One region of the Pseudoalteromonas sp. M8 genome, then DNA from elsewhere that is predicted to be linked to it. Evidence: predicted binding sites of a transcription regulator. Region 1 holds the regulator's gene; each other region holds the start of a gene.

What was found. Region 1 encodes MetJ, which represses methionine synthesis genes. Its sites were predicted from a motif close to TAGACGTCTAGACGTCTA; they were not measured.
Positions count from the first base shown of each region.
Region 2: a site for MetJ is predicted at 2,977-2,994, ahead of GSF13_RS20830 (methylenetetrahydrofolate reductase). Genes of this name have one in related genera too.
Region 3: a site for MetJ is predicted at 4,433-4,450, ahead of metK (methionine adenosyltransferase). Genes of this name have one in related genera too.

Region 1 is NZ_CP047240.1:3,952,824-3,960,044, forward strand. Features, by position in the region: partial or broken gene metL (bifunctional aspartate kinase/homoserine dehydrogenase II) at 1-558, opposite strand, end outside; gene metB (cystathionine gamma-synthase) at 563-1,783, opposite strand; gene metJ (met regulon transcriptional regulator MetJ) at 2,128-2,448, shown strand; gene GSF13_RS22615 (malic enzyme-like NAD(P)-binding protein) at 2,529-3,770, opposite strand; gene rpmE (50S ribosomal protein L31) at 4,543-4,758, opposite strand; gene priA (primosomal protein N') at 4,973-7,144, shown strand; gene GSF13_RS22630 (SPOR domain-containing protein) at 7,158-7,221, shown strand, end outside.
Region 2 is NZ_CP047240.1:3,562,565-3,569,785, reverse strand. Features, by position in the region: gene plsY (glycerol-3-phosphate 1-O-acyltransferase PlsY) at 1-138, opposite strand, end outside; gene folB (dihydroneopterin aldolase) at 263-613, shown strand; gene folK (2-amino-4-hydroxy-6-hydroxymethyldihydropteridine diphosphokinase) at 621-1,109, shown strand; gene GSF13_RS20835 (undecaprenyl-diphosphate phosphatase) at 1,106-1,906, shown strand; gene GSF13_RS20830 (methylenetetrahydrofolate reductase) at 1,974-2,930, opposite strand; gene GSF13_RS20825 (pitrilysin family protein) at 3,201-6,077, shown strand; gene GSF13_RS20820 (diacylglycerol kinase) at 6,153-6,560, opposite strand; gene cysE (serine O-acetyltransferase) at 6,804-7,221, shown strand, end outside.
Region 3 is NZ_CP047240.1:3,500,635-3,507,855, forward strand. Features, by position in the region: gene GSF13_RS20570 (methyl-accepting chemotaxis protein) at 166-2,181, shown strand; gene tkt (transketolase) at 2,297-4,291, opposite strand; gene metK (methionine adenosyltransferase) at 4,552-5,703, shown strand; gene GSF13_RS20585 (HDOD domain-containing protein) at 5,768-6,613, opposite strand; gene GSF13_RS20590 (CYTH domain-containing protein) at 6,724-7,221, opposite strand, start outside.

The DNA.
Region 1 (7,221 bases):
TTCACCTTGTGCATTTGCGGCAATAAAACCGGTAACGATATAGATAGCGTGATCATCAATTGCGCGATAGCACGCTTCTTTGTTATGGGCGTGTAGTAACACCCCCTCTTGTTGTACAAATAACGTACGAGCGTCGATAGCTTTGGCTTCGATACCTTGAGAACTTAGGTAGTTTGCTAATATACGAGCCGACCATAGCTCTCCATGTGCAAGTAAACTCGCGTAGTGAAGATGCTGTTCTTCTCGTCCTAAAGCGATTGCTTGCAGCTCATTGACAAGCTGTTTGAGTAACACACTGTGTTGTTCACCTACAAACAGGGCATCAATTAATTCACGTTGATGATTTTCAACTTGTAATAAAACATCGTTGAATGCGCGAACATCTTGCTGCTCAAAGCTTTGCCATAACTTCACTAGGGTATTCGTTGTTTTTCCTGCAGCAGAAACCACAACACTGTCACCTAGTTGACATTGCTCTAACACTATCTTGGCAACCGCCTGATAACGCTCTGGCGAGCTTAAACTCGAACCACCAAACTTATGTACTACTTTTGCCATTTACTCACCACAACGCTACTGTATGTGCAGGCGTTAATTTGAATGACTTAGCATCATCACTCGCCTGACTTTCATCAATACATGCAAATCCCGCTTCCAGATCTGCAATGAGATCCTGTGCATCTTCAATGCCTACAGAAATACGAATCAACGTGTCGCCCACTCCCGCTTCTAAACGTGCTTGCGGATCCATACCCGCGTGTGTCATCGTCGCTGGATGACAAATAAGACTCTCAACCCCACCTAAAGATTCTGCCAATGAAAAGTGCGTTAGAGACGTTAAAAACTTCGCAGATGTTTGCAGATCGCCTTTGATATCAAAGCTCACCATGCCACCAAAGCCGAGCTGTTGTTTTTTCGCAAGTTCGTGTTGAGGATGCGACTCAAGGCCAGGGTAATAAACTTGGCTAACATACGGCGACTTTTCTAAATATTCTGCAATAAGCTGAGCATTTTCTTGATGTTGGCGTAAACGCACATTTAAGGTGCGCAGTCCACGTAGGGTAAGGTAACTATCAAAAGGTGCACCGGTAATACCGATATTATTCGCCCACCAAGCTAACTCATCACCCAATTCCAGAGTACGCGCGATCACCGCGCCCCCCACTACATCAGAATGACCATTGATATATTTAGTGGTTGAATGCACGACGACATCCACGCCAAAGGCAATGGGGTTTTGTAATGCAGGAGACAAGAAGGTGTTGTCAGCGGCGACCAAAGCCCCCACAGCGTGTGCTGCATTTACGACAGCTTCTATATCCGTTAACCGCAAAATTGGGTTACTTGGTGTTTCAATCCAAACTAATTTAGGTTTGATCTGCTGCAGCTGCGCAAGACTTTCAGGTTGCGTGAGATCCAAGACTGTTAATTTGAGCAATCCACGCTTTGCAAGCGATGTAAACAAGCGATAGCTACCACCATAGCAGTCATGTGGAATAACCAGCGTATCGTCATGGTTAAGCAGTTGAGTTACTAGGTGAACGGCAGCCATGCCAGTGGCGGTAATAATACCACGAGCACCACCTTCAAGTTCGGTAAGTGCCTGTGCAAGCACATCACGATTAAAGTTACCGCTGCGGCCATAATCGTAGTCGCGTTTGGTATCAAAATCGGCAAAAGAATAGGTGGTAGAAAGGTAAAGCGGTGGCACTACTGCCCCATGCGCTTTATCAGCTTCTATACCGTGACGCACTGCTACCGTCGATTTATTAACTTGACTCATAAGGTCACCTAGATAGTTGGATGTTTAGACGTCTAAAAGGTTAGAGCAACAGAAACCAGAAGTCAAAACATTTATACTGCTAAATGGCTAAATAACTAGTATTTGACTATCTTTTTTAAACCGATAAAATTTCGCCACTCTAGGCGTTGCTAATACGACTGAGTTATTGAAAACTATGGCAGAGATTCTTCTATCTCGCTATGGCGGATTAGTTTATTCATCTATTTGAGTTTGGGATTTATCTTTAATTCGTAAGGTTATCCCTATATTCATGCGGTTGGTGAATAATGTAGACCAGAACCCAGTCATATTGGCATTGATGTAACTGAGGCAAGTACACAATTATGGCAAAATGGAACGGTGAGTATATTCACCCATATGCAGAACACGGTAAGAAAGCAGAGCAAGTAAAAAAGATCACGGTGAGCATACCTCTGAATGTACTCAAAGTGCTAACTGATGAGCGTACACGTCGCCAAGTGAATAACTTACGTCATGCCACGAACAGTGAGCTTTTATGTGAGGCGTTTCTACATGCCTTCACAGGTCAGCCACTGCCGAGCGATGAAGACTTGAGAAAAGATAATCCAGAGCGTATTCCTTTAGAGGTAAGACAAATAATGGAAGAGCGCGGTTTGGAGATCCCAGAAATAAACGAAGAGTGATAACTGCTCTTTCGCTCTGGAAATACAGACACAAAAAAAGCCTCAATCGAGGCTTTTTCATTTGAATAATACCAATGGTATTATTCCATATATCCAGCTGGCATATCGATTTGTGCCACGCCTGATTCAATTGCAGCTACCGCTACCGCTTTTGCGATACGAGGTAACAAACGTGGATCCATTGGTTTTGGAATAATATACTCAGGACCAAACTCTAGACTATCTACGTCAGCCGCTTTTAACACTTCAGCAGGTACAGGCTCTTTCGCAATCGTTCTAATTGCTTCAACCGCTGCAATCTTCATCTCGTCATTGATAGCGGTTGCGCGTACATCAAGCGCACCACGGAAGATAAACGGGAAACACAACACGTTATTTACTTGGTTTGGATAATCCGAGCGGCCTGTCGCCATGATCAAATCATTACGTGCACCGTGTGCAACTTCAGGGCTGATCTCAGGGTCTGGGTTAGAACAAGCGAATACCACTGGCTTGTCAGCCATTAGCTTTAGATCCTCAGCAGAAAGTAAGTCTGGGCCAGAAACACCAACAAATACGTCCGCATCTGCAATCACGTCTTGTAACGTACGCTTATCCGTGTTGTTTGCAAACAGCTCTTTGTATTCATTTAGGTCATCACGACGAGTATGGATCACGCCTTTTCTGTCCAGCATATAGATGTGCTCACGTTGAGCACCGCATTTGATCAGTAATTCCATACAAGCAATAGCGGCTGCACCCGCGCCAAGACACACAATAATCGCATCATGAATATCTTTACCTTGGATTTCCAACGCATTCAGCATACCCGCAGCGGTTACAATTGCAGTGCCGTGCTGATCATCATGGAATACAGGAACGTCACAACGTTCAATTAGCGCGCGCTCAATTTCAAAACACTCTGGCGCTTTAATATCTTCAAGGTTAATACCACCAAATGTGTCTGCGATATTTGCCACAGTATTGATGAAGTCTTCAGTGGTGTTGTGCTTAACTTCGATATCGATTGAATCAAGGCCCGCAAAACGCTTAAATAATAGTGCCTTACCTTCCATAACAGGCTTTGACGCCAAAGGACCTAAGTTACCCAAGCCAAGAATTGCCGTACCATTACTGATCACCGCAACCATATTTCCTTTACCCGTGTAACGGTATGCATTCGCCGGATCAGCCGCGATTTCACGTACTGGCTCTGCAACACCTGGGCTGTATGCAAGTGCTAAGTCTTTTACGGTCTCGGCAGGTTTAGTGAGTTCAACACTGATTTTACCTGGAACGGGCTTCTCGTGATAATCTAGAGCTTGTTGACGAAAGTCTGTCATGGCGCGATATTTTCCTACGAAGTTAATGTGAGAGTGTGGTAAACGTTCGCATTCTGAATGTTGGCAACCTAGCTAGCTGGTTACAGCAACACACAGTGCGATTAACTATATGAGCGACGACATTCAACCACTCAACAAGCGTATGTGCTTTGCTGTCGCGGTATGTCAATAGGACATATAGTTAATCGACCGTATTCACACAATACCGAGTTTTGCTCATTATTCAAGTAAAATCAGGTCTATCCACTAGCATGGTATTTTCTATACTTTTCCGAGAAGATAAGCTCAATTTTAAGAAATATTTCACAAATAAAATGACTAAAACTTAAAAAACAAGACGCTAAAATCAGCACAGAATGTATAAGATTAGCACAAATGTATACCAACTATAAAAACAATAAGAAAATTGCAACTTAACTAACTTTAACGTCAAGATACCGACATTTAATCGCAATATACTGACTTTAGTTTATATTAAGTGCTCATACCTGATACTATTTACTATATGAGCTTTGATTATTTTCACAACTTAAGCTCGTAAATGTTGAATATTTATCTGCTAAATAGAGTTTTTACTCTACCCAAGAGATCAGTAAAGTTTTGCTGCCAAACTGGCAAGTTTTTTATTTTAGAAGAATAAAAGACACAATAAGACGGGATGACTGACGGTCTATCTGCTGATGCAGAATAGGATGTATAAATCGAGAAGGTATTTTCAAACAGGCACAAAAAAAGCACCCTAAAGGTGCTTTTTTCGACTAGACCAACAAGATTACTTCTTGCTGCTAAGTGCACCGAAACGCTTGTTAAAGCGATCTACACGGCCACCTGTGTCAAGGATCTTCTGCTTACCAGTGTAGAACGGGTGACATGCAGAACATACGTCTAGGTGAATATCTTTACATAGCGTTGAACGAGTTTCGAACTTGTTACCGCAAGAGCACGATGCAGTGATCGTCTCGTAATTAGGGTGAATACCTTCTTTCATAGCAACCTCTAGTTAAGGCCGTATCGCTCTCCAAACCCGAAGTCTGGCACCATACGTAGTTATACAAAAATGTGGACGCGTATTTTAGTGCTTAACTGAACAATCTACAAGCGATATTTCAGAGTTTTTTATCACCGTCGCAGAGTACGTTTTCAATTCGTACCACCTTAGGTATATACTTCGTCACTGCGCTCACTTTATGGAATTGTAATACATGCTCATTCTTGAAGTAGCTTTAAAGCTGCCACTGCACCGAACATTCGACTATTTGCTAGCACCAACCATGCAAGTTGAAGCAGGAATGAGAGTCACCGTCAATTTTGCCAACCGTCGCTGCACAGCGATTGCGCTTGCTAAAAAAGACGACACCGATGTACCAAAAGAAAAACTCAAGCAAATTATTGAGGTGTTGGACGAGCATCCTGTCTTTAATCAAGCACAACTTAGCTTTTTACACTTTGTCTCCCAGTATTACTGTCATCCAATTGGCGATACCTTATTCACAGCACTACCGGCAGTACTCAGAGATGGTGGAAGCCCAGACAAAACTCAGATCCCTATCGTCAGATTAACGGAAAAAGGGCAGAAACTACCAACACTGCGAGCCAAAAAGCAACAAGCGCTGCTTTCTCAATTATATGAAGGTGGTGCAATAAAATTAAGTGAACTCAAAGCGCTCGGATTTGCTAGCCAAACAATTAAAGCATTAGAAGAAAAAGCGCTTATCTCACAATCTATTGAGCATGATAGTGATTGGTCGCAAAACGAATTACAGCTAGGCGAAAAGCCACGCCTAAACGACCAGCAAGCGACTATTTGCAGCGCCGTTAATGCACAAGTCGGTTACCGTACCTTTTTAATCGAAGGTGTAACGGGAAGTGGTAAAACCGAAGTCTACTTACAGAGCCTTGAAAACATAATAAAAGCGGGTAAACAAGCACTGATCTTAGTGCCTGAAATTGGACTCACACCACAAACGGTCAACCGCTTCAAAAAACGCTTTAATAACCTGCCCATTGATTTATGGCATTCAAATCTAACCGATAACGAACGCCTACATACTTGGCGTCGCGCCGAAAAGGGTCTGAGCGCTTTGGTCATCGGTACTCGCTCGGCCATTTTTTTGCCATTTCAAAATCTCGGCATGATCATCGTTGACGAAGAGCACGACAACTCGTTTAAACAGCAAGAAGGCCTGCGCTATCACGCCAGAGATCTCGCTGCATTTCGAGCGCATCAGGCACACTGCCCTTTGCTTTTGGGAACCGCAACACCGGCATTAGAAACATTACACAAAGCCATTACCAACAAATATCAACTCGTCACACTGAGTAAACGAGCGCAGACCCAGCACGACAACCAATTTCACCTTGTCGACATGAAAGGTCAGCCAGAACAAGGCGGGTTTTCACCAATGAGTTTACATTGGATGGAAAAAACACTCGCTCGCGGTAAGCAAGTTATGGTGTTTCTAAATCGTCGGGGCTTTGCACCAACATTGATGTGTCACGAATGCGGATGGCTTAATACCTGTAAACATTGCTCTACCAGCGCCACGTACCATAAAAACATGAACCGCTTGGTATGCCATCATTGTGGTGAACAGGACTTTGTACCGAGACAGTGTCCAGATTGCGGCAGCACCCAAATCATGCCCACAGGGCTTGGTACAGAACAACTCGAAGGCTTTTTAAGCGAACGCTTCACTGATATTCCCGTTACTCGCATTGACCGAGATTCTACGCGCCGTAAGGGCAGCCTTGAAAGCGCCCTTGAAGAAATTAATCAAGGTGGCGCGCGAATTCTGGTCGGCACTCAAATGCTTGCCAAGGGCCACCACTTTGCCGATGTCAGCCTTGTGATTATCTTGGATGTGGACTCAGGACTTTACTCTTGTGACTTTAGAGCAACCGAGCAAATGGCACAGCTCATTACGCAAGTTGCTGGACGAGCCGGACGTGCCGGTGAAGCGGGAACCGTGTTATTGCAAACGCATTTTCCAGAACATCCATTATTGCAAGATTTAATTAATAATGGTTATGGCGACTTCGCGCGATATGCCTTACAAGAGCGTGAAGAAGCTATGCTTCCCCCCTTCGCACACTTAGCTATCATCCGCGCCGAGGCAACAAATATAAATACAGTATTGCGCTTTTTGTCGGATTTGGTTCCTGCTACCCCCTATCCTGGTATACAATTGCTGGGTCCAATTCCAGCACCACTTGAACGAATAGCTGGAAAGTTCAGATATCAATTACACATACACGCACAACAACGCACTGTGCTGCGGGACTACCTTTCGCAACTTGCGCGCTATATCGCTACGCATGAGTCTGCCAATCGAGTACGCTGGAGCATAGATGTTGATCCAATGGATAGCTATTAAAATCAAATAACCTATGGCACAGCACGATTACATCAATAAGAAACCTAAAGGCAAGGGGAAAGACAAGCCAGAAAAAT
Region 2 (7,221 bases), 390 kb from region 1:
TCTTAATACATTGGTTGCGCCTGGATTATTAGAACCATTAAAGCGTGGATCTGGTAGATTGAATAACCGACAAACCAGAATCGCTGAGGAAATCGATCCCAATAAATAAGCACATACGCACATTAAACTGATTAACACTGTCTTCCTTATTTTTTATTGCGTTGTTTTGGGCTATGATCGGCGGTCTTAAGTCCTGCACAGATCGCGAATTGCGATTAGAAAATGCGGGTGAATTACAGCGATAAACATGTTTGGAGTTTACATGGATAAAGTCTATATCTCACAGCTACACGTCGAAGCCATAATAGGAGTGTACGACTTTGAAAAAGAAAGTAAACAAAGCCTTTACTTTGATGTTGAGATGTTGACCGATATTAGCGCTGCCGCTCGCCATGACGATATTAGTTTGGCGGTTGATTATGCTAAAGTGAGTGAGCGTATTATTGCGCATACCCAAGCAAAACCAGTTGAGCTATTAGAAACGTTAGTTGAACAGCTTGCCGCAATGATCCTAAATGAATTTAATGTACAACAAGTGCTTATAAAAGTGAGTAAACCTGCTGCCGTGCCACAAGCACAAACGGTTGGTGTAGAAATTGTGCGTAAGAAGTAGAATTATCATGGCACAAATTTTTATCAGTCTCGGCTCAAACATAGAAAAAGAAAAAAACTTGCTGAGTGGCTTGAGCGTATTGATAGAACACTTTCCGGATTTTCAACATTCGAGTGTTTTTGAGAGTGAAGCCGTCGGGTTTGCTGGGAATAATTTCTATAACTCGGTCTTTGCGGCACAAACACAGCTGTCTTTAGACGAAGTGTATAAACTGCTCAAGTCGATAGAATACGATCATGGTCGTCGCTGTAGTGAAAAGAAGTTTAGTCCACGCACTTTAGATCTCGATATTCTCTTTTATGACCACCTTATTTGTTCATCACCCGCTCAGTTGCCTCGGGATGAAATAACCAAAAATGCCTTCGTGCTTCAGCCATTAGCTGAACTAGCTCCTGATTTTATCCATCCTGTTGAGGGTAAAAGCATTGCTCAGTTATGGCAGGAGTATCACAACCCAACTCAAAAATTATGGAAAGTGGAGTTTCCCAAGCAATGAGCTTTATTGAGATTGTCGTCCTTGCAATTATTCAAGGTCTCACTGAATTTTTACCTATTTCGAGTTCTGCCCACTTACTGCTACCTTCACAGGTACTAGGTTGGCAAGATCAGGGTCTTGCCTTTGATGTTGCTGTTCATGTTGGTACTTTGCTGGCTGTCGTTATTTATTTTCGACAAGACATTGTCAGCCTATTGGCAGGATGGTTCAAATCATTCTCAGGTACGCACTCGAAAGAAAGCCGGCTGACTTGGTGTATTGTGGTTGCCACTATTCCATTCGTGATCTTAGCTCCACTGCTTAAGGATATCGTAGAAGTTTATTTACGTAGTGCTTGGGTGATTGCAACATCGACGATAGTATTTGGTTTACTGCTTTGGTATGCCGACGTGAAAGCGAAACAAATCAAAGACGAATTTGCCTTAAACTGGAAAAGCGCATTGATACTGGGGCTTGCGCAAATTACCGCTGTTATTCCCGGCACATCGCGTTCAGGTATTACCATCACCGCAGGTTTATTACTCGGGCTTGATAAGAAAAGTGCGGCGCGCTTTTCGTTTTTAATGTCTATTCCAGTCATTTCGATGATGGGATTGTATTACAGTTTAGAGCTTGCTACCGGCGATGAAGTGGTTGATTGGAATGCGTTATTAAGTGGTGCAGCACTGTCGTTTATCTCAGCTTATGCCTGTATCTTCTTTTTCCTGAAAATCATAGAGCGCATGGGCATGATGCCATTTGTCATTTACCGCTTGCTACTTGGGGTGGGATTAATCGCTTTCTTGAGCCTAAGTTAATCTGGGCTTTGGATAATTCAGCAAGGTTAACAGAAAAGCCAGCTTGATGAAGCTGGCTTAGACTGCATTAAGCAATTTGCTTTTCCGCAAGGCATAATTCCATGGTCGCCTTCAACAGTCGATAAAGGTTTATAGATGCATCTATTTCTTCTTTACGGTTTGTTAAGCTCTCAATATTTAAGCCAAGAGAAATATCTAGATGTGAGCAGCTTTTTAAGATTTGATCTAGATTTTCTCTACAAATACGAATTGACTCACTTAGTGTATTGTCTGCATCTAACATGCGCCATTTGGTTGCTTCTGGTACTGAAATCCCCAGCCACTCCATAAACTGCAAGGTTTTTTCTCCACCACATGGAGTAAAGGTAAGAATAATGCGTTTTGGTGTTTGCCCTTGCTGTTTACAGGTGCGAGCATAGCTCGTAATAAGATCTATGGTTGCTTGAGCGTCATACACTGCTTGGGAAACAAAGAATTGGCAGCCTTGCTCTGTTTTATCAATTAATCTTTCGTGTTCATTACGCTTACTGGCGTGGCGCTCTGCGATAGTTACACCACCTAAGAAAAAGTCATCTTGATGATGCTTCAATACCTTATAGGCTTCAGAAAGCGGCAACTTAATATCGCCTTGTGAAGACGGATTGCCCACTAATACTAGATTGTTTAACCCATATTGCTGTTTTGTGCTGCTTAACCAATCGCCAAAAGCTTCACTATCGCGCTGTGCCACACTTTTATACGTAATTACATCAAGGTGTGATAATTCGCGGATCAACTGACTATATTCACACGGATCAACGGTGTGCTTAAAAGGGAATGGACGTGGTACTTGAGTACGGCTGCTTTCATCTTGAATGTCATAGATGATCACGCCGTCGTATTCAATCTCATGTAAACGGCCCAAAAGCTTAGCGGCAATTGATTTTAGCTGCTCTGGGTCGGTGCCAATCTTAGGTGGTGTGGTACCAATTAAATATACCCCTTGGTTAGGGTCAATGATTTTCTCTTGAAGCGTTAAAGCCATAATCCTCATTCCACAAAAGCATTTCTGTATCTCTTTACTAATATAGCAGCCATTTAGACGTCTAGATAGATTTTTTTAATGAAAGAATTTCAATAATTATGAATTTATCTCAAGTGCTCAAACCAAAATTTCATATTTGTTTACACATTAGGATGGTAAATCACCTTGGAAATTAGCGAATTAGTATGGCTTTGGGGCATAATCAGGAGGTTTACTAACGTAAGTGAACACGACTTACTTAGAATAAAAAATATGATTAGGACCAAATTCATGAAATTCAAATTACTAGCAACCAGCTTTGCCGTAAGCTTAGCGCTTAGTGGCTGCGCAGCGACGAATTCAGACCAAGCCCAACAGTCAGCTGAAAGTACTCAAGCTGCCCAATCCAATAAAGTATTCGCCCAAGATTATGTTTTGGAAGAGCTAGAAAATGGCCTTCGCGTCATGGTAGTTAAAACTAACTATCCTGATGTGGTATCGCTACAGATCCCGGTTTCTGTTGGTTCGCGTAATGAAGTCGAAGCGGGTAAAACCGGCTTCGCTCATTTCTTTGAGCATATGATGTTCAAAGGCTCAGAAAAGTATCCACAAGACGTTTATTCGGACATTTTGAAAAATTCAGGTGTTGATAATCGCGCTTACACGACCAATGACTACACGAACTACCACCTAAATTTCTCGAAGCAGCATTTAGATAAAGTATTAGAAATCGAAGCGGATATCTTTCAGAACCTGACTTACAGTGAAGAACAGTTTCGTACTGAAGCACTAACCGTGAAAGGTGAATACCTTAAAAATAATGCCAGCCCAGTTCGAAAACTGCTTTCTGCGGTAAGAAAAGAAGCATTTGATAAACATACCTATAAACACACAACGATGGGCTTTTTTGAAGACATCGAAGCAATGCCAGATCAAATGGCCTATGGTAAAACCTTCTTTGAACGTTTTTACAAGCCAGAATACGTATCGCTTGTCATTGTGGGTGACGTAGATCCAAAAGAAACCATGGCTATGGTGAAAAAGCACTGGGGTAATTGGAAAAAGGGTGATTATCAAGCTGATATTCCAGTTGAGCCTAAACAAGAGAAAGCACGTTACGTCCATGAAAAATATGATGGCTTACCTGGTCACTGGTTGCTTGTTTCATATAAAGGCACTGCATGGGAGCCTGCGAAAAAAGACCGAGCTGCGCTTGATTTGATCTCGCAGTTATACTTCTCTCAAAACTCTGAGTTATATCAAGAGCTGGTGGTAGACAAACAGCTTGCAAGCCAAATGTTTACCTACAACCCTGAAACCAAAGACCCTGGTCTTCTGCATGTTTTCGTTAAAGTTGAAGATGAAAAAGATCTGGCGACAGTGCGTGATGCAATCAATAACACTTACGCAAAAGCACGCACAGAGCTGGTAGATGAAAATAAACTTGCTGCACTTAAATCAAACCTAAAGTACAGCTTTATTAACGGCCTTGACTCATCACAATCTATTGCTTCGACACTCGCAAGCTACATGCATTTTGAGCGTGACCCTGAAGTGGTGAATGCGCTTTATGCAAGTGCAGATAAAGTCACTGCGAAAGACATTCGTGATATTGCCAATAAATACTTTGTGGACAGCAGCCGCACAACGGTGACTATGTCTGCACTTGAGTCTGTGCCTGGTTTTGATAAGGAAGTTAACTTAGACAAGTTAGTGGCAAAAATGGACAAGCCAGTAACGCGTCATTTCAACGTATTAGACAAGACCAATAATTCACCGCTGGTGGATGTGAACTTTCTTTTTTACACAGGTGCTGCCGCAGATCCTGCAGGTAAAAAAGGTCTTGCTGCGCTTACTGCGGCTATGATTGCCAATGGTGGAAGTGAGTCGCAATCATACAAAGAAATTCAAAAGGCGCTGTATCCTATTGCTGGTAGCTTCGGTTATCAAATCGATAAAGAAATGATTTCTTTACGTGGTCGTATTCATAAAGATAACGCTGATCAATGGTATGGCATTGTGAGTCAGCAGCTTTTGAGCCCAGGGTTCAGAGAAGATGATTTTAAACGTCTGAAAAAAGAGCTAATCGACGGCATTAAGGCTGGTTTGAAAGCGTCAAATGATGAAGAACTAGGTAAAGAAGTGCTTTATCACGAGCTGTACAAAGGCCACCCATACGAAAGCTATAACTTTGGTGATTTATCAGACTTAGAAGCAATCACACTGGATGACGTTAAGGCTTTTTACGCTCAGCAATTTACTCAAGCTAAACTTAACGTGGGTATCACAGGTGCACTCGATAAACAGCTAAAAGAAACGATGTTTAACGATCTTGCGGCTTTACCTAAAGGCGAAGAAGCGCGTTTACAAGTGCCTGATGCCCCTAAACTGTCTGGCCATCACGCAACCATCGTAGAAAAGAATGCAAAATCAACAGCGGTGTCTTTTGGTTTCCCAATCGACACGGTTCGTAGCAGCAAAGACTGGGCTGCGCTTTGGTTAGTGCGTTCATACTTTGGTGAGCACCGCAGTTCAAACAGCCACTTGTACCAGCGTATCCGTCAGGTACGTGGTATGAACTATGGTGATTATGCATATATCGAATACTTCCCTCGTGGTATGTTCCAAACTAAGCCGGATGCAAACTTAGGTCGTAGTGAGCAAATTTTCCAAGTGTGGTTACGCCCACTTCGTTCTAATAACGATGCCCATTTTGCAACGCGTACTGCATTGTTTGAACTCGATAAGCTGATCAAAGAAGGGATGAGCCAAGCAGACTTTGAAGCAACACGTAACTTCTTAATCAACTTTGTGCCGCAAATGGTGGCGAGCCAAGATAGACAGCTAGGTTATGCACTTGATAGCCAGTTCTACAACACCGATGAGTTTGTTGCCTATGTGACAAAGCAGCTAGCGTCGCTGTCTGTTGAAGATATCAATCGCGTTATCAAAGAGAACTTGCAGACCGAAGATATTCACTATGTGTTTATCACTGGTGATGCAAAAGATATGGCGAAGCGCCTAAGTGCTGAGCAGCCATCTCCTATGACTTATAACACGAAAAAGCCTGATGTATTGCTGGCAGAAGATGCTGAAATTGCTACATACCCGCTAAATATTCCAAGTAAGAATATTAAAACGTTGGATGTAGAAAAAGTGTTTGAATAACGATTATTCAGCTTAATAAAAAATGGCGGCTAAAAATTTAGCCGCCATTTTTTTGTATCAAAACCACGCGTAATTTTAGGTTATGGTGTTGAACCACTCCACTGCGGCAGCTATCCAAATTAACGAGCTAATTAATAATGTCAGCGTAACGGCCGCTGATGCCATATCTTTTGCACGACCAGATAGTAAGTGATGCTCGGTACTCACTCGATCTGTCAGCGCTTCGATTGCCGAGTTGATAAGTTCTATGACTAATATCAACAGTACACTACCGACCAATAAGGCCCACTGAGCAATACTTTGCGCCAATATGATTGATAAAGGAAGACTTGCCACCAGTAACCACGTTTCTTGTCTAAATGCCGACTCTTCTTTATAAGCCGCTTTCATTCCTTTCGCCGAGCAATGCGTTGCTTTGATTATCCGCGCAAGCCCTGTGCCATTTGGTTTGTTGGTATCCGTTGTCTTGATCTTTATCGACATATTAGCGATCCCGCGTTGGTAGTATTCAATGGGGCGTTATTATACGAAGATCTACTCAGTTCGACAGTGCTAAATTGTAAGAATCTTTGGTCCAGCTGAGGGTATTTAAAACCAGGCTAAAATATGTTGGTTGGTTATTAGATATAACCAAGTGTTTGAAGCCTGATTTTTTATAATACATGACACTCAATGACTCTAAGCGTTACACTATGAGAAGTATCAGTATTATCGGAAGTTCGTCACATGAGACATGAGATTTGGAATAAGTTACGCGAAGAAGCCAATGAGTTGGTTGCTCGCGAACCATTGCTTGCTAGTCACGTTTACTCGAGTATTTTAAATCACGAGTGTCTTGGTTCTGCATTAAGCTTTATCGTTGCAAATAAGTTGGCGGATGCTGTGGTGTCAGCATTTACAATCCGCGAGCTGTTTGATCAGGCCTTTGTGCACTGCGATACTATGCTGACTCATGTTGCACATGATATAAAAGCTGTTAAAGATCGTGACCCAGCTGCCGATAGTTATCTCAACGTAATTTTAAATCTGAAAGGTTTTCATGCAATCCAAGCACATCGATTGGCATACTGCTTATGGCGTCAAGACAGAAAAGAGCTGGCTCGCTTTATACAGAGCAGAACCTCTGAAGTATTCGGTGTTGACA
Region 3 (7,221 bases), 450 kb from region 1:
TCGAAGAAAACGTGAAGCTTATACTTTTTATCCGTTGAGCTGCTATTTTTTGTAATCCGACCTTTTTTACTGAATTTTTTTGTCACATCTGCTATAAAATACTTAACTTATCCGCAATAAATCCGATAAGTATCCGTATTGCTTTGTAAATTTTGTAGGACAGCTATGAATTTGACTGTTAGCCAACGTATTTGGGGTGGTTTTATTACCATCACCTTGTTGCTTCTTCTTATCGGGGGCAATTCTTTATTTAGAATTGCGAACATTGACAACTCAACTCAACAGGTTAATAACCTGTCTTTGCCAGCACTCTCTAAAAGCTCTGCGCTGCAAGTAGAATTTACTTTAATGAGCAAAATGGCTCAGGGAAGTTTTTACGCGCGTTCAGAGACTGAACTGGCGACGCTAAAACAGCAATTTAAAGAGCGCCAGAAGATCTTCGACAAAACCTATTCAGAGCTGCAACAGGTCGTTGCCGCTAATAATAAATTGGCCTCAAGCAGTCGTGATGTTGGCAAAAGTTATGATGCGTTCGTAAAAGCCATGAACAGCTTGGTAAACGAGAAAACAACTGAGCTTTCGTTACGGGACAAATTAAAAGAGCAGTTATCTACTATCGATGTTGCCGCAGAAGATGCGACTATGGTGACGGTTGATATCATTGATTTGGATGGCTTAGAAGATGCTGACAAACGTGCTTTTCAAGCTGCAAATAACTTAGAAAATAACTTTTCTTCTGTTGTGACTAGCGCCAATGATATTGTTACTGTTGAAGACATCAATACACTGGAAATCGTAAGTAGGGATCAAAGCTACCTCGTTGAAGAGCTAGGTCGCAATATTGATTTGATGCGTGGCCCCGTTAGCGCGCTTGATAGTAGTTTGTTTGCTGATCTCGAAGGCTATTACACTAATTTGAAAGATGCAGTTACCGGCAGCAACAGCATCGCGGAAAATCAAAAACGCTTGATCAATGCGATAGCCGAGACACGTAAAGAACTAACCAATGCAGAAAAAACCACAAAAGCAGCCCTATCTCAGCTAGATGATTTACTCTCTGAAGCGAGCCAAGTCGCCTTTAACTTACAACAAGGCGTACGTGCCGATGTAGGCACAGCAAACCTATGGACTTGGATTGGTATGATAGTAGCAACGTTAATGGCCGTCGGTGTTGCCTACATTACCGTTAGTCGTATCACAAAACCGCTATCGGAAGTAAATCGAGTCTTAAACATTGTCGCCAGTGGCGATATGACACAGCGCTTAGATGACACAGCAAAAGATGAGTTTGGTGAATTATCTAGAAGCTGTAACACCCTAATCTCTAGCTTACGTGAACTTATCACTGGCATTATTTCTCGTTCGACGCAGCTTGCTGCAGCGTCCGAAGAAACATCGACTATCACTACGGAATCCAGCCAAGCAATTAAGAATCAGCAGGCACAGGTAGAGCAAGCAGCTACCGCTACAACTGAGATGAGTAGCACGTCTCACGGTGTAAGCAACAGCGCACATCAAGCACTACAGGAAATTAAAAATGCTGATAAAGAAGCTGAGCGTGTTAAAGGCATCTCACATGAGAACAAACACACTATTGAGCAACTCGCAAGGGAAGTGGATGAAGCCTCTCGCGTGATTAACAAACTACACCAAGACAGCGCTTCGATAGGCAGTATTTTGGATGTTATCCGTGGCATTGCCGAGCAAACTAACCTCCTTGCACTAAACGCTGCAATCGAAGCTGCGCGTGCGGGTGAACAAGGTCGTGGCTTCGCTGTAGTGGCAGACGAAGTACGCTCGCTTGCAAGTAAAACTCAAGAGTCGACTCAAGAAATTCAAGCAATGATTGAATCCTTACAAGCCGGTGCCGAAGAAGCGGTAGGCGCGATGTCGAAAGGCAAACAGCAGGCGGAGTCGTGCGTAACTCAGAGCGACCTTGCTAATGAAGCACTAAACTCTATCACTGCAGCCGTTTCTCAGGCTCATGATGTGAGTGAAGAGATTGCAAACGCGGCGAATGAGCAACAACAAGTAGCACAGGAAATTAGTGAACGTTTGGAATCGATTGTAACAATCGCAGAGCAAACAGCTGAAGGCGCAAGCCAAACCTCAATCTCTAGTTCTGAGGTTGCTAAACTCGCCGAAGAGTTACGCTTATCGGTAGAACAGTTTAAGGTTTAGCTATCTAACCTGAGCTTTGAGCAGGAAACAGTCTCAAAACTTTAAGGGGTTTAGCAAAACCCCTAAGCATAAAAAAACCCATGCATGGCATGGGTTTTTTGTTTCTTTTCTTTGATTATGCAAACAATGCGTTTGCCTTCTCAACGATATTTTCTACCGTAAAGCCAAATAGCTTGAATAGCTCATCAGCAGGCGCTGACTCACCAAACGTTGTCATACCAACTATAGCACCATTTAGGCCTACATATTTGTACCAGAAGTCCTCAATACCCGCTTCGATAGCGACGCGACGCGTTACTGAGCTTGGTAGTACGCTTTCTTTGTATGCTGGAGATTGCGCATCAAAAATGTCCGTTGAAGGCATAGACACAACACGTACCTTTTTACCTTCTGCACGAAGCTTATCCGCAGACTCAACTGCAAGTTGCACTTCAGAACCGGTTGCAATAAGGATGATTTCAGGCTCACCATCACAAGATAGTACATAACCACCTTGCTTAATCGCTGCAACCTGCTCAGCGGTACGAGGCTGCTGCGCAAGGCCCTGACGGGTAAATACAAGTGCAGATGGGCCATCAGCGCGTTCAACCGCTTGCTGCCAAGCAACTGCTGACTCAACTTGGTCACATGGACGCCAGCTCGCAAGGTTTGGCGTAGTACGTAAGTTCGCCATTTGTTCTACTGGTTGGTGTGTTGGACCATCTTCACCAAGACCGATTGAATCATGAGTATACACAAAGATGCTTCTTTGTTTCATCAATGCAGCCATACGTACCGCATTACGCGCGTATTCCATAAACATTAGGAATGTCGCACCATAAGGGATAAAGCCTCTATGTAGCGCAATACCATTCATAATGGCAGACATACCAAATTCACGCACACCGTAGAAGATATAGTTACCCGCAGCATCTTCTGCCGTTAAGCCTTTAGATTGATCCCAAAGTGTTAAGTTAGAACCCGCAAGGTCAGCAGAGCCACCCATAAACTCAGGTAGAATTGGACCAAAAGCATTCAATGCATTTTGTGATGCTTTACGAGTTGCTGGGTTTGCAGGATTCGCTTGAAGCTCTGCGATATAGGCTTCTGTTTTCTCAGACCAGTTTGCTGGAAGCTCGCCTTTCATGCGACGCTCAAACTCAGCAGCAAGCTCAGGATAATGCATTTGGTATTCAGTGAACTTAATCAGCCAGTCACTTTGTTGATTTTGACCACGCGCTGTTGCGTCCCATTTCGCGTACACATCTTCCGGTACTTCAAATGCGCCGTGCTCCCAACCAAGGAATTCACGTGCTGCTTTGATTTCATCATCACCTAGCGGTGCACCGTGACAATCATGGCTACCTGACTTGTTTGGTGAACCATAACCGATAACCGTTTTACAACAGATAAGGGTTGGTTTGTCAGACTCTGCTTGCGCCGCTTCGATTGCCGCTTTAATCGCATCGCTATCGTGACCATCAACACCGGCGATAACATGCCAGCCATAAGACTCAAAGCGTTTTGGTGTATCGTCGCTAAACCAACCTTCAACTTCACCGTCGATTGAAATACCGTTGTCATCCCAAAATGCAATCAGTTTGCCAAGACCAAGGGTACCCGCAAGTGAACAAGCTTCGTGTGAGATACCTTCCATCAAACAGCCATCACCTAAAAATGCATAGGTATAGTGATTAACGATGTCGTAATCTTCACGGTTAAACTGTGCAGCCAATGCTTTTTCAGCAATCGCCATACCTACCGCATTGGTAATACCCTGGCCTAATGGGCCTGTAGTCGTTTCAATACCTGGCGCATAACCATATTCTGGGTGGCCTGGTGTTTTGGAGTGTAGCTGACGGAAGTTTTTGATGTCATCAATTGATAAGTCATAACCCGACAAATGCAACAATGAATAAATTAACATCGAGCCGTGACCGTTTGATAATACAAAGCGATCTCTGTCGAACCACTCAGGATTACTTGGGTTGTGCTTTAAAAAATCGCGCCAAAGTACTTCTGCGATGTCCGCCATGCCCATAGGGGCTCCAGGGTGGCCAGACTTGGCCTTTTGTACAGCGTCCATGGAAAGAACGCGAATTGCATTAGCAAGTTCTTTGCGAGATGGCATGAATTCTCCTACCTTTAAATGTGTTTCGCGGGGGTTTGAGCCCATTCTTACTTATTTATATGGCTAACTGCAACGGCAAAGGCCATAAAAAAACGGGTACAGACGGACTTTTTCCGACCATTAAAAAAGTTTGCACAATTTTGGACGTCTAGGCGTAAAATAACTAGTCAATGCCTAGGTTTTTTGGTTAGAATACGCCCCTTAATTTTTCGCGCTGTTCCTGATGTTTGTGAAGCGCAATATTTGTGAGCATAAATACAATGGCTAAACATTTATTTACTTCTGAATCTGTTTCTGAGGGTCATCCGGATAAAATCGCCGATCAGATCTCTGATGCGGTTCTAGATGCCATCCTTGAGCAAGATCCAAAAGCACGTGTTGCGTGTGAAACTTACGTTAAAACCGGTATGGTTATGGTTGGTGGTGAAATCACGACTAGCGCTTGGGTTGATATCGAGGAATTAACTCGTAAGACCGTGCGTGAAATTGGTTACACACATTCAGACATGGGCTTTGACGCTGATTCATGTGCAATCCTTAACACGATTGGTAAACAATCACCTGATATCAACCAAGGTGTTGACCGTACTCGTCCAGAAGAGCAAGGTGCTGGTGACCAAGGCCTAATGTTTGGTTACGCGTGTAACGAAACTGACGTACTTATGCCTGCGCCTATCACTTACTCACACCGTCTAGTTCAGCGCCAAGCGCAAGTTCGTAAAGACGGCACGCTACCTTGGTTACGTCCAGACGCTAAGTCTCAGGTAACATTCGCGTACGAAAACGGTAAAGCAGTAGGTATCGACGCGGTCGTATTATCTACACAGCACTGTGATTCGGTATCACAAGCTGACCTTGTAGAAGCAGTGATGGAAACTATCATCAAGCCTACACTACCTGCAGAGCTTATCACTGAAGCAACTAAGTTCTTCATCAACCCAACTGGCCGTTTCGTTATCGGTGGTCCTATGGGTGACTGTGGTCTAACTGGTCGTAAAATCATTGTAGATACATACGGCGGTATGGCACGTCACGGTGGTGGTGCATTCTCAGGTAAAGATCCATCAAAAGTTGACCGTTCTGCAGCTTACGCAGCGCGTTACGTTGCAAAGAACATTGTTGCCGCTGGCCTTGCTGACAAGTGTGAGATCCAAGTGTCTTACGCAATCGGTGTTGCTGAGCCTACTTCTATCAGCGTAGAAACTTTCGGTACAGCTAAGCTTGATGAGTCGCGTTTGATCGAACTTATCCGCGAGCACTTCGACTTACGCCCTTACGGTCTAATCACTATGCTAGACCTTGAGCGTCCAATTTATCAGCCTACTGCTGCTTACGGCCACTTTGGTCGTGAAGAGTTCCCTTGGGAAGCAACAGATAAAGCTGACGCACTACGTGCGGCTGCAGGCCTATAATCCCCTGCAGCAAAAAGTAAAAAAGGCGCCAAGTGCGCCTTTTTTAATGCCTGTGGATAATCCCCTATCCGATAAATACTTCATCGACATCATCTTTTAAGTTTTGATACTCATCTTCATGCAAATTAAGCTCAATCATCACCTTATCTTTAAATAGATACCAATCTGCTGCGCTTCTAAAGTGTTTTGCTTCAAAACAGAGGTTTTCAGCCAGTTTAAGTGCCGCAAAGGTTTGCACATGCTGCGCATCTTTTTGCTCTTCAAGATAGCTAACGTCATGGTGGCGCAAAATCATCTGGCATATTTCTTTAGGTAAGTGCCAAGACGTCGCAAGAAAGTAGCCTATCACAGTGTGAGGCACTGGATACTTTTGCTGCTCGTAGTAAATAAGCGTTTGCTCAGGTCGCTCTATAGACTGCTTTATTACCTCAGCGTAGTCAGGATATTTTACGGCCATTGCTGGGATCCCGGCATCATGAAACAGTCCGAGCAGCTGCAAATTCTCCATCGGTAATGATGCCTTCAAATGATGTCCAACCACCATTGCTGCTTTTGAGATATCCGCAGCATTATCCCAAAACTGCTGCAGTGAAATACAGCACTTTGACTGCTCAAACGCATTTTTAAGCAAATACCCAGTCACTAGCTGTGTAATACAGTTCACGCCCAAAAACATCACAGCTTGTTTTATATCTGTGATTGTACGGGCAAGACCATAAGCCGGTGAATTAATTACCTTTAATACCGCTGCAGACGCACCAACATCTGCCGCAATAATATCCGCCACGGTAAATAACTCAGGCTCTGGTTGTGATAGTTCATTTTGTAAGGCTTGTAATATTTCAGGCTTAGCAGGTAAGTTAAATCCGCCGCGCAAATCATTCAGCACTTTATCGTCTATATCGATCATTGGGCTACCTCAGAATTGATACACCCAAGTTTAGTTCATCGCCTGATATTTGCAGTATTGATTGTAATGAAGTGATACAAAAAAGCGGGATAAAACCCCGCTTAATCTGGTTAGAACCAATATGGTTCGCTATGCATGGAAGATTGTCGACTTTGCTCCATAGCACTTATCAAAAAGTCAGATTTTTGCTTAAGCCATGCCTGCACTTCTTGCAGCTCGTCTGCGTTTTGGCTTTGGCAAAGTTGATATAAATACGCCAGTGTTTCTAGCTCATAAATACCATAAACGATATCAATCCAAGGCGTTCTAAACACTTTGCGCGCTTCTTTATCGTAAAGCTTGCCCAGACAGTTACCGCTTAGTAGCGTGTTTTCTAACTTTATTCTCACATGTAAATAATCTCTTTCAGAAAGCGATTTATCCTGTGGAAGCAAGTTTTTCAGCTCTTGCCAGTCTTTATCAAATAATTGGCTTGCGATTTCTGTGACAGGTAGCTCTGCTGCACTCAGTGCTTTTTGATCCCAGTTTTTACGCCACGCTCTATCAACCAGCCAGCGAGTAAGTGAAAGGATCAAACGGTTATAGCGGGTGCAATGAAATAAATCTTC